2 regions of the Bacillus sp. JK62 genome follow, and region 1 is predicted to be linked to the other one. Evidence: a T-box and tRNA genes for the amino acid it is inferred to sense, from the RefSeq annotation. Region 1 holds a T-box; the other holds one or more tRNA genes.
What was found. A T-box is a leader RNA that pairs with one kind of tRNA and senses whether it is charged. The one in region 1 lies ahead of alaS (alanine--tRNA ligase), so its partner is inferred to be a tRNA-Ala.
Positions count from the first base shown of each region.

Region 2: it encodes a tRNA-Ala, which carries the amino acid that the T-box ahead of alaS (alanine--tRNA ligase) is inferred to sense. The anticodon was not compared.

Region 1 covers NZ_JBSJQA010000002.1:335,535-339,933, forward strand. The annotation lists gene ACWJJ4_RS06820 (transporter substrate-binding domain-containing protein) at 1-113, opposite strand, end outside; gene ACWJJ4_RS06825 (amino acid ABC transporter ATP-binding protein) at 134-862, opposite strand; gene ACWJJ4_RS06830 (AI-2E family transporter) at 1,082-2,143, shown strand; T-box leader at 2,187-2,394, shown strand; gene alaS (alanine--tRNA ligase) at 2,475-4,399, shown strand, end outside.
Region 2 covers NZ_JBSJQA010000001.1:995,986-1,000,384, reverse strand. The annotation lists gene ACWJJ4_RS05020 (response regulator aspartate phosphatase) at 1-1,032, opposite strand, end outside; gene ACWJJ4_RS05015 (hypothetical protein) at 1,353-1,556, shown strand; gene ACWJJ4_RS05010 (hypothetical protein) at 1,683-1,808, shown strand; gene ACWJJ4_RS05005 (hypothetical protein) at 1,963-2,211, shown strand; tRNA gene ACWJJ4_RS05000 (tRNA-Ala) at 2,341-2,413, opposite strand; gene ACWJJ4_RS04995 (undecaprenyl-diphosphate phosphatase) at 2,542-3,372, opposite strand; gene ACWJJ4_RS04990 (AI-2E family transporter) at 3,464-4,399, opposite strand, start outside.

The DNA of each region.
Region 1 (4,399 bases):
TTTCCCGTTCCTTTTGAATCCCCGGACGTTTCTTTCCCTCCGCAGGCTGCCAGCATAAAGACGGCCAGCAGTGATATCAATCCGAATGACAACCATTTTGTTACGCGTGACATAAGCGCTCCTCCGTTTCTTTTCAGTGATTTAAAATACGGCTTAAGAATAAACGCGCCCTCTCTTCACGGGGGCTTTCGTAAAATTCAGCCGGTGCAGCTTCTTCTAAGATGGATCCGCCGTCGATAAACACGATGCGGTCCGCCACTTCTTTTGCGAATCCCATTTCATGTGTGACGACTGCCATGGTCATGCCTTCCTTTGCGAGTGTTTTCATGACATCCAGCACTTCCCCTATCATTTCCGGATCAAGCGCGGATGTGGGTTCATCAAACAGCATAATCTCGGGCTTCATCGCAAGCCCCCTGGCGATGGCGACACGCTGCTGCTGGCCGCCGGAAAGCTGTGAAGGATAAGCGTCCGCTTTGTCCGGTATACCGACTTTTTTCAAATAGTATAAGGCCGTTTCCTTTGCTTCTTCTTTTGATTGCTTGAGCACTTTGATCGGTGCGAGCATGATGTTTTGCAGAACGGTTTTGTGCGGGTACAGATGAAAATGCTGAAACACCATGCCGATATTCCGGCGGACCTGATTGATATCCGTTTTCTTGTCACGGATGGAGACGCCGTTTACCGTTAAGGCGCCTCCATCAACTGTTTCCAGCTGATTAATGCAGCGGAGAAGCGTGCTTTTTCCCGATCCTGAAGGTCCGATGATAACGACGACTTCCCCTTTTTTAATGTGCAGATTAATGTTTTTCAGCACGTGGAAATGTCCGTAGTGCTTATTTACATCCTGAAATGAAATCATGGCCATCCTCCTTAAAAAAACATGAGTCATATTGACTGGACAGTTTTGAAATCCTTTAACACATTACGATGGTTATACAGACTTTTATGAATATTAGTTAGACTATTTCGTAATTTCTGATAATTATTTCCGTCAAGAGGTCTGCGTCATAAGGCGGAGTTTATGAATCGGGAATAATTCCGGCTTTCTGTCAAAAGATAAAGCAAGAGGTGAAACGTCATGCTTCAAAAACCGCTGCAGCTCTTAATGTGGACGGCTGTATGTCTGCTCGTTTTGTTAACAGTGTATGTCTTTTGCATGCTCGATATGTTATGGTCTCCCATTTGGCTTGTTATAAAATCTCTCTTTATTCCTATATTCATCGCAGTATTTATTGCTTATCTTTTACTTCCGATTACTGAATGGCTTCATAGAAAAGGGATGCCTAGAACTTTAAGCCTGCTTCTGATTTATTGCCTGTTTTTCGGCGGAATCGGCTGGGGGGTTTATAAAGGGGTTCCTGTTTTAATTGAACAGCTGCAGGATCTGTCTGAGAGCATTCCCGGTCTGGCCGAAAACTACAACAGCATGCTGAGGCATCTGCATAATCACACGGATCATTGGCCTGACGGCATGCACCATCGGATGGACAAAATGATTCAGCAGACAGAAACGTTTCTTGCCGGCACGATTGAAAGCACGATCAGAAGCATCCGTTTCGTGCTTGATTATATCCTGATCGCGGCGACGATTCCTTTTCTCGTGTTCTATATGGTGAAGGATATAGACGTTATGAAAAAGACGGTCTGGTATTTGACGCCGAAATCCTGGAGAAAAAGGGGGAGTGAATTTCTGCGGGATGTGGACGACTCTCTCGGTGATTACATCCGCGGTCAGCTTCTCGTTTGTTTTTTGCTCGGGTTCATAGCCGGCGTTTCATTTTGGCTGTTCGGGCTTCCTTACCCGCTGATTTTGGGCCTTGCCATCGGGATTACGAATGTCATCCCGTATTTCGGTCCGTTTATCGGCGCTGTGCCGGCGCTGCTCCTTTCGCTGGCGATTTCCTCCAAAGCTGTGATCATCGTAATCGTCACGATTTTTATTCTTCAATTTATAGAAGGAAACATTTTGAGCCCGCTCATTGTCGGACGAAGTCTCAGGATGCACCCCGTCGTGATCATGCTTGCGCTTCTTGCCGGAGGGGAGCTCGCGGGCATTCCCGGCATGATTCTCGCTGTTCCGGCGGCAGCCGTTTTAAAAGTGACGGCCATTCACTTTTTGCGGATCAGGACGGAACATTGACATTCGGGTTCTGCTTGTCTATAATTTCGAGTAGAATACATACGAATCTCGAGTGACGGATATGAGTACGCCGAAGCCCTGTTTAAGAGAGAAGCTCCGATACGCTGAAAGGAGCTTCAGCAGAAGATCGGCCGAAGCTAATCCTGAGTGCAGTTAAAGGCTGCCGCAATCCTGCGTTACGGGATGAAAGGTGACAGGCCTTTTTCGGCCTGTAATCAGGGTGGTACCGCGAGACAGCTCTCGTCCCTGTGTGAACGCATGGTTTGCATAGGGAGAGAGCTTTTTTGCTGTCGCAAAAGAGAATTTCGGGTAGTGATAAGGAGGAATATAGATGAAACACTTAACTTCTGCTGAAGTGCGTCAAATGTTTTTAGATTTCTTTAAAGAAAAAGGCCATGCCGTTGAACCGAGCGCCTCATTGGTTCCGCATGAAGATCCGTCTTTATTATGGATCAACAGCGGCGTTGCGACGCTGAAAAAATACTTTGACGGCCGCGTTGTGCCGGAGAATCCGAGAATTGTAAACGCGCAAAAATCAATCCGCACAAATGATATTGAAAATGTGGGGAAAACGGCGCGCCACCACACGTTCTTTGAGATGCTCGGAAACTTTTCCATCGGTGATTATTTTAAAGAAGAAGCCATCACGTGGGCATGGGAGTTTTTAACGAGCGAAAAGTGGATCGGCTTTGATCCGGAGCTGCTGTCTGTAACGGTTCACCCTGAGGATGAAGAAGCTTATACGCTATGGGCGGAAAAAATCGGCGTTCCGGAAGAAAGAATCATCCGTCTGGAAGGGAACTTCTGGGATATCGGCGAAGGCCCGAGCGGACCGAATACAGAAATTTTCTATGACCGCGGCGAGAAATACGGCAATGATCCGTCAGATTCTGAATTGTATCCGGGCGGCGAAAATGACCGCTATCTTGAAGTGTGGAACCTGGTATTCTCAGAGTTCAACCACAACCCGGACGGCACGTACACACCGCTTCCGAAGAAAAACATTGATACGGGCATGGGGCTTGAACGGATGGTCTCCGTGATTCAGGACGTCCCGACAAACTTTGACACTGATTTGTTTATGCCGATTATTGAAGCAACAGAGCGTATTTCCGGAGATACTTACGGAAAGAACGCAGTGAAGGATACGGCCTTTAAAGTGATCGCCGATCATATCAGAACGGTCGCATTTGCGGTAAGCGACGGAGCTCTGCCGTCAAATGAAGGGCGCGGGTATGTACTGAGACGCCTCTTGCGCCGGGCGGTGCGATACGCGAAAACCATCGGTATCAGCCGTCCGTTTATGTACGAGCTGGTTCCGACTGTTGCAGGAATTATGGACGCTTTCTATCCGGAGGTGAAAGAAAAGCAAGAGTTTATCGCCAAAGTCATCAAAACGGAGGAAGAGCGCTTCCATGAAACATTAAACGAAGGTCTGGCCATTTTATCCGACGTGATAAAGAAAGAGAAGGAAAAAGGCAGCGGCATCATCTCCGGAAAAGACGTATTCAAACTGTACGATACGTACGGATTCCCGGTTGAATTGACGGAGGAATACGCGGAAGATGAGCAAATGAAGGTTGACCATAAAGGCTTTGAAGCCGAAATGGAAAAACAGCGTGAACGGGCGAGAAATGCGCGCCAAGATGTAGGAAGCATGCAGGTGCAGGGCGGCGCATTGCGCGACATTACCGCAGAAAGCACATTTGTCGGCTACAGTGCCGTAAAAGCTGAAGCGAAGGTGATCGAGCTTCTTCATGACGGGCAATTAATCAGCGAGGCGCATGAAGGGGATACCGTCCAAATTCTTCTTGACAAAACGCCTTTCTATGCTGAAAGCGGCGGACAGATCGGTGACAGAGGAGTGCTGAGAAGCGAGCAGGCTGTCGTAACCATTAAGGACGTGAAAAAAGCTCCGAACGGTCAGCATGTACACGAAGGCACGGTGGATAGCGGCACGATTCAAAAAGGCGCAAGCGTGACGGCTGAAGTTGAAGATCAAATGAGAAGCGGCGTGGTGAAAAACCATACAGCAACCCACCTTCTGCACCAGGCGCTGAAAGACGTTCTCGGCACACATGTCAACCAAGCGGGTTCACTCGTTACCGAAAATCGTCTGCGTTTTGACTTCTCTCATTTCGGTCAAGTGACGAAAGAAGAACTTGAACGCATTGAAGGAATCGTCAACGAAAAAATCTGGGAGAGCATTCCGGTAGCGATTGATTTGAAACCGATCAATGAAGCGAAAGAAATGGG
Region 2 (4,399 bases), on a different contig from region 1:
TGCGTAAACAGATGCAGTTTCGCAAGCAATATCTTCAACATATGAGTAATTCTTATTCTTCTCCAGATACTCAATTGTTTCATTAACTCCCTGTTGATCCACTGCATCCACATAAAGAGCCTTCAGATACCCCTGTAGATTTTCGAAAAGCTTATCGCCTTGGTATACCGCGGCCGACAAACCTTTTTTGCTTACTTGGATACCCTCAGCCATTTTCCCTTGTTTAAAGAGGAATTTTGCATAAGAAAATAAAGAGTGCGGCAAGTTGCTCAGTTTTGCTTTTTCGGTTATCTCTACTGCTTGCCTTAAAAATATCTCAGCCTTTTCATAGTCGCCCCTATCTCCGAAATTTGTACCCAAATTATAAAGAGCAGAACTAATCAACCTCTTGTTATCTAACTCTTTTGATAAATCAAGAGCCTTTTCAAGATGCGGCTGACTCTTCTCATAACGCTTAAAATCAATATAATTCCCTGATATAACAAATAGACATTGAATTTTCCGGACCTTATACAACTCATACTGATCGTAAATATCGAGCGCTTGCTTTACGTGATGCATGGAGACGTGGCTTTGTTTCATACCGTAATATGCTTCAGCCAGTTTAAAATGAAACTCCGCTCTCTCAATTTCATCATGCACATGAACGAGTTGTTTTTCAGCCTCTCTATAAAAGCCGATCGCCTTTACATACTGCTTTTGATCAAATTCATACATGCCGCGGAAAAATAAAGAGTAATAGCACAGCAGGCCGGAAATTCCTTTATTTGATGCTTCGATTTTTTCCAGCAGCTCGTCAATTGTCGGTCTCACACGGGTAGTCACCGGTTCTAAATAATCCAGCATGAGCTGATGGCGGAATTTCATGAGGGTGTAGTAAATCAGTAGATACTCGTCTTCTTCCATCTCATTTATTTCTTGCTCCACTTCCGCTTTCAAAATCTCCGCATCCGGAACACTGAACTGACGTATCATTTTGTACCATTCATTAATTTTAACGCCTACCTCTGATGAAGGTAAAACAGAACTCACAAGGCCACTCCTCCTTTTATATAATATTCTAACATTTCCATAATATGTTTGGACGAAAAAAAACCTCAATTTGTTTGCAGTTGCCAGATTACTTATTTTCACATAACTGTTGGAAACGTCCATTCTATTTGCGATAATAAAACTAATGTATGGGGAATATAAATGGGAGGGATTAAGGATGTGTCATTTAAAATGAGCCTTACTTTATCACTCAAATGTTTTAAGCTGTATGAAAATGTGTACTTTGGGATAGCGTTTATAAGTAGACTCTCTACAAGTCTACTTTATTTTTTTCTCATAAATAAACGAGGTGAAAATCAATGGATGGTATAGAATTTTTAGAAAATATGACACGACTCGGAGTACTCATTTTGGTGTTCTCAGGATATGCTGTTTATTGGAAATTAGGTAAAACAAAAAGAGAGCGAGGGCTTACAAAATTTGAAGCTTGTCTTAGGTTCTCTGTCATGTTCGGTATATTAGCTTGGGGGGGTTCGACTCTTGCTTTGAGTTTATGGTCATAATCTTTTTTGTCGATATTTTACTTATCCTGTCTAAACAGATTAAAACTAGATAAATGTACCCTTATTTAAAAAAATGTGTTACCGTGTAGTTTCTTGTACAAGTTTCTAAAAGAGGAAGTTATAATGTTGAAAAGATTAGTTTTTCTGGCGTTGACCCTACTTCTTGCTATTGCTACAATAGCGCCAACAGTTTCAGCAGAGGAAGAGAACGGGTTAGATGGATTAACTAAAGAACAAATTGAAAAATTTTGAAAAGAAGTTGAGTACATCTTTACTAAGATTGTAATTTTTGAAGAAGAGACAGGCTACACAGTTAATGAGGATGAGCTTGAAAAGTCTCCTTATACCAAAGGTCAAAAAGAGGGTATGATCGCTTTCGCTAAATATATGAATAAGGAATATAAGTATGCAAGTGTCCAAAAGAACACTGTTCGAAGATGCCTTGAAGATGCTATTGGTATCTCTTCAAAAGGCAATTGAAAAAGGAGATTGGTGGACAGTATTAGAATATCTGGGCAAATTAGGCGTAGCAATTTCTCCACCAGTATTATTTACATTCTTCCTGTTCTGCGGTGCTGCACCAGCAAAGGTTGCTCCGCGAAAATTGATAAACAACAAAGCCGCCTTTAGAGGCGGCTTCTTCAATCCTAATTGAAGGCGAAAAGCAACTAAACTTCCTCAAAATAAATTTTTCGTCCCCAAATTGTCCCCAATTGCTTTTTTGGGCTATTGGCTCTGTTCCTGACAAATAAAAAAACCCTTATAGAATAAGGGTTTAAAGGTATGGAGCCAAGGGGGCTCGAACCCCTGACCTCTACGCTGCCAGCGTAGCGCTCTCCCAGCTGAGCTATGGCCCCGTGCTGTAACGTCATGTTTTATTATAGACGACTCTTCTATGAATTTCAAGCAGAAAATTCAGTTTGCTCATATTTTCCTGAGACGTTTTTCGAACATAAAAAGAAGACCCTCCTGGGGGCCTCTTCGTTTATCGCACGAGCATGATTAAAATGATGCCGAGGATGACACGGTAAATGGCGAACGGGACAAGCTTAATCCGGTTAATGAGCCGAAGAAAAAATTTGACGACTAAGAGGGCGACGACAAAGGCGCAGATAAAGCCGACAAGAAAAAACGGAATCATGTCATAAGAAAGACTGCTCCAGTATTTCACGAGCTTCAGAAGGCTTGCGCCCGCCATAATCGGAATCGCCATAATAAATGTGAAGTCTGCGGCTGCCCGGTGATTCAAGCCCACAATAACACCTCCGGCAATCGTTGAGCCTGATCGGGAAAATCCGGGCCATAAGGCGAGACACTGGAATAATCCGACACAGAAAGCCTGTTTGTAGGTGATTCTGTCCACCGTATCGATCGTTTCTTTCCTTTTATTGATCCAGTCCGCTATAAGCATAAGCACGGCTCCGGCAATTAATCCGTAAGCGACCGTTCTGACGGAGAATAAATAGCGGTCAATGAAATCCTCAAATAAAAAGCCGAGCACCGCCGCCGGGACAAGACCGACGGCGATTTGCGCGATGGTCAGCCTGTATCCCTTCTGCTGATCGCGCGTGACGTTTTTTTTGAGGCCGAGTAAATGTAATATCCGATCCTTAAACACAATGGCCACCGCCAGAATCGAACCGAGCTGAATCACCACTTTGAAGGAATTGGCGGCTTCCGGATTCATCAGGCTTCCGGATTTCAGCCAAATGTCATCCGCTATGATCATATGTCCCGTGGAAGAAACCGGCGCGTATTCCGTCAGCCCTTCCACGATTCCCAAAAAAGCTGCTGTGAACATCTCCCATAGTGTCATCCCATTCTTCCCTTCATTCATCATTTACAAAAGAGAAGCTCTCCTTTGAAGGAAAGCCTGTCTTATAATAAATATCATGTCCGTTCCGATTTTATGACTTCGATACAGCATCATTTTTTTCTTCTTCATATAAATGCGAACGCATTTTGAACCAATCAAACAGATGGGTCGTGACCACTTTGATGACCGCATACCCCGGGATGGCTAAAATAATGCCGACAACCCCGAACAGCTTTCCGGCGGTTAAAAGAACAAAGATGATGGTAATCGGGTGAATGTGAAGATTTTTCCCCATGATCTGCGGCGAAATTAATTTACCTTCCACGAGCTGGACAACGGTCCAGACAATCGCAAGTTTCAGCAGCATAAGAGGCGAAGTGACCAACGCGATAATAATCGCCGGCGTGATGGCAATGGTCGGCCCTAAATACGGAACAACGCTCGTACAAGCGGCAATGACCGCAAGCAGGGAAGCATAATCAAGTCCGATAATCAGATAGCCGATAAATAATAAAAACCCGATGCAGAAGCTGACGATGACCTGTCCTCTGATATAGGAGCTTAATCTGTGGTTCATTTCACTAAGCATCGTATACGTTTGTTCTTTCAGACGGGTGGGCACAAACTTTAAGATATAGATCGGCAGTTTTTTGCCGTCTTTCAGCAAATAGAACAGAATAAACGGCACGGTCACAATTGAAATGATCACTTCAGTCAGCGCGCCGATAAAATTCCCGACTCCGGTAAATGTGCTGTTTGCAATTGTCGCCGCCTGCGCCGATACTTTATTAGCAAGATCGGAAATGTTGATATTCATCGTCTTTTGCGCCTGATTTACAAAATCGCTTCCGATCAGGCTTTTCGTCTGATCTTCAACGATGTCCACATATTTCGGCAGGTTGTCGATCAGGCTCATGATCTGTTCCTTTAAAAACGGAATAATTGAAACGACCGTAATCGAAATCAGCCCTATAATAATGAGGTAAAGGAGCAGGATGGAATAGACTCTTTTCACTCTTATTTTTTC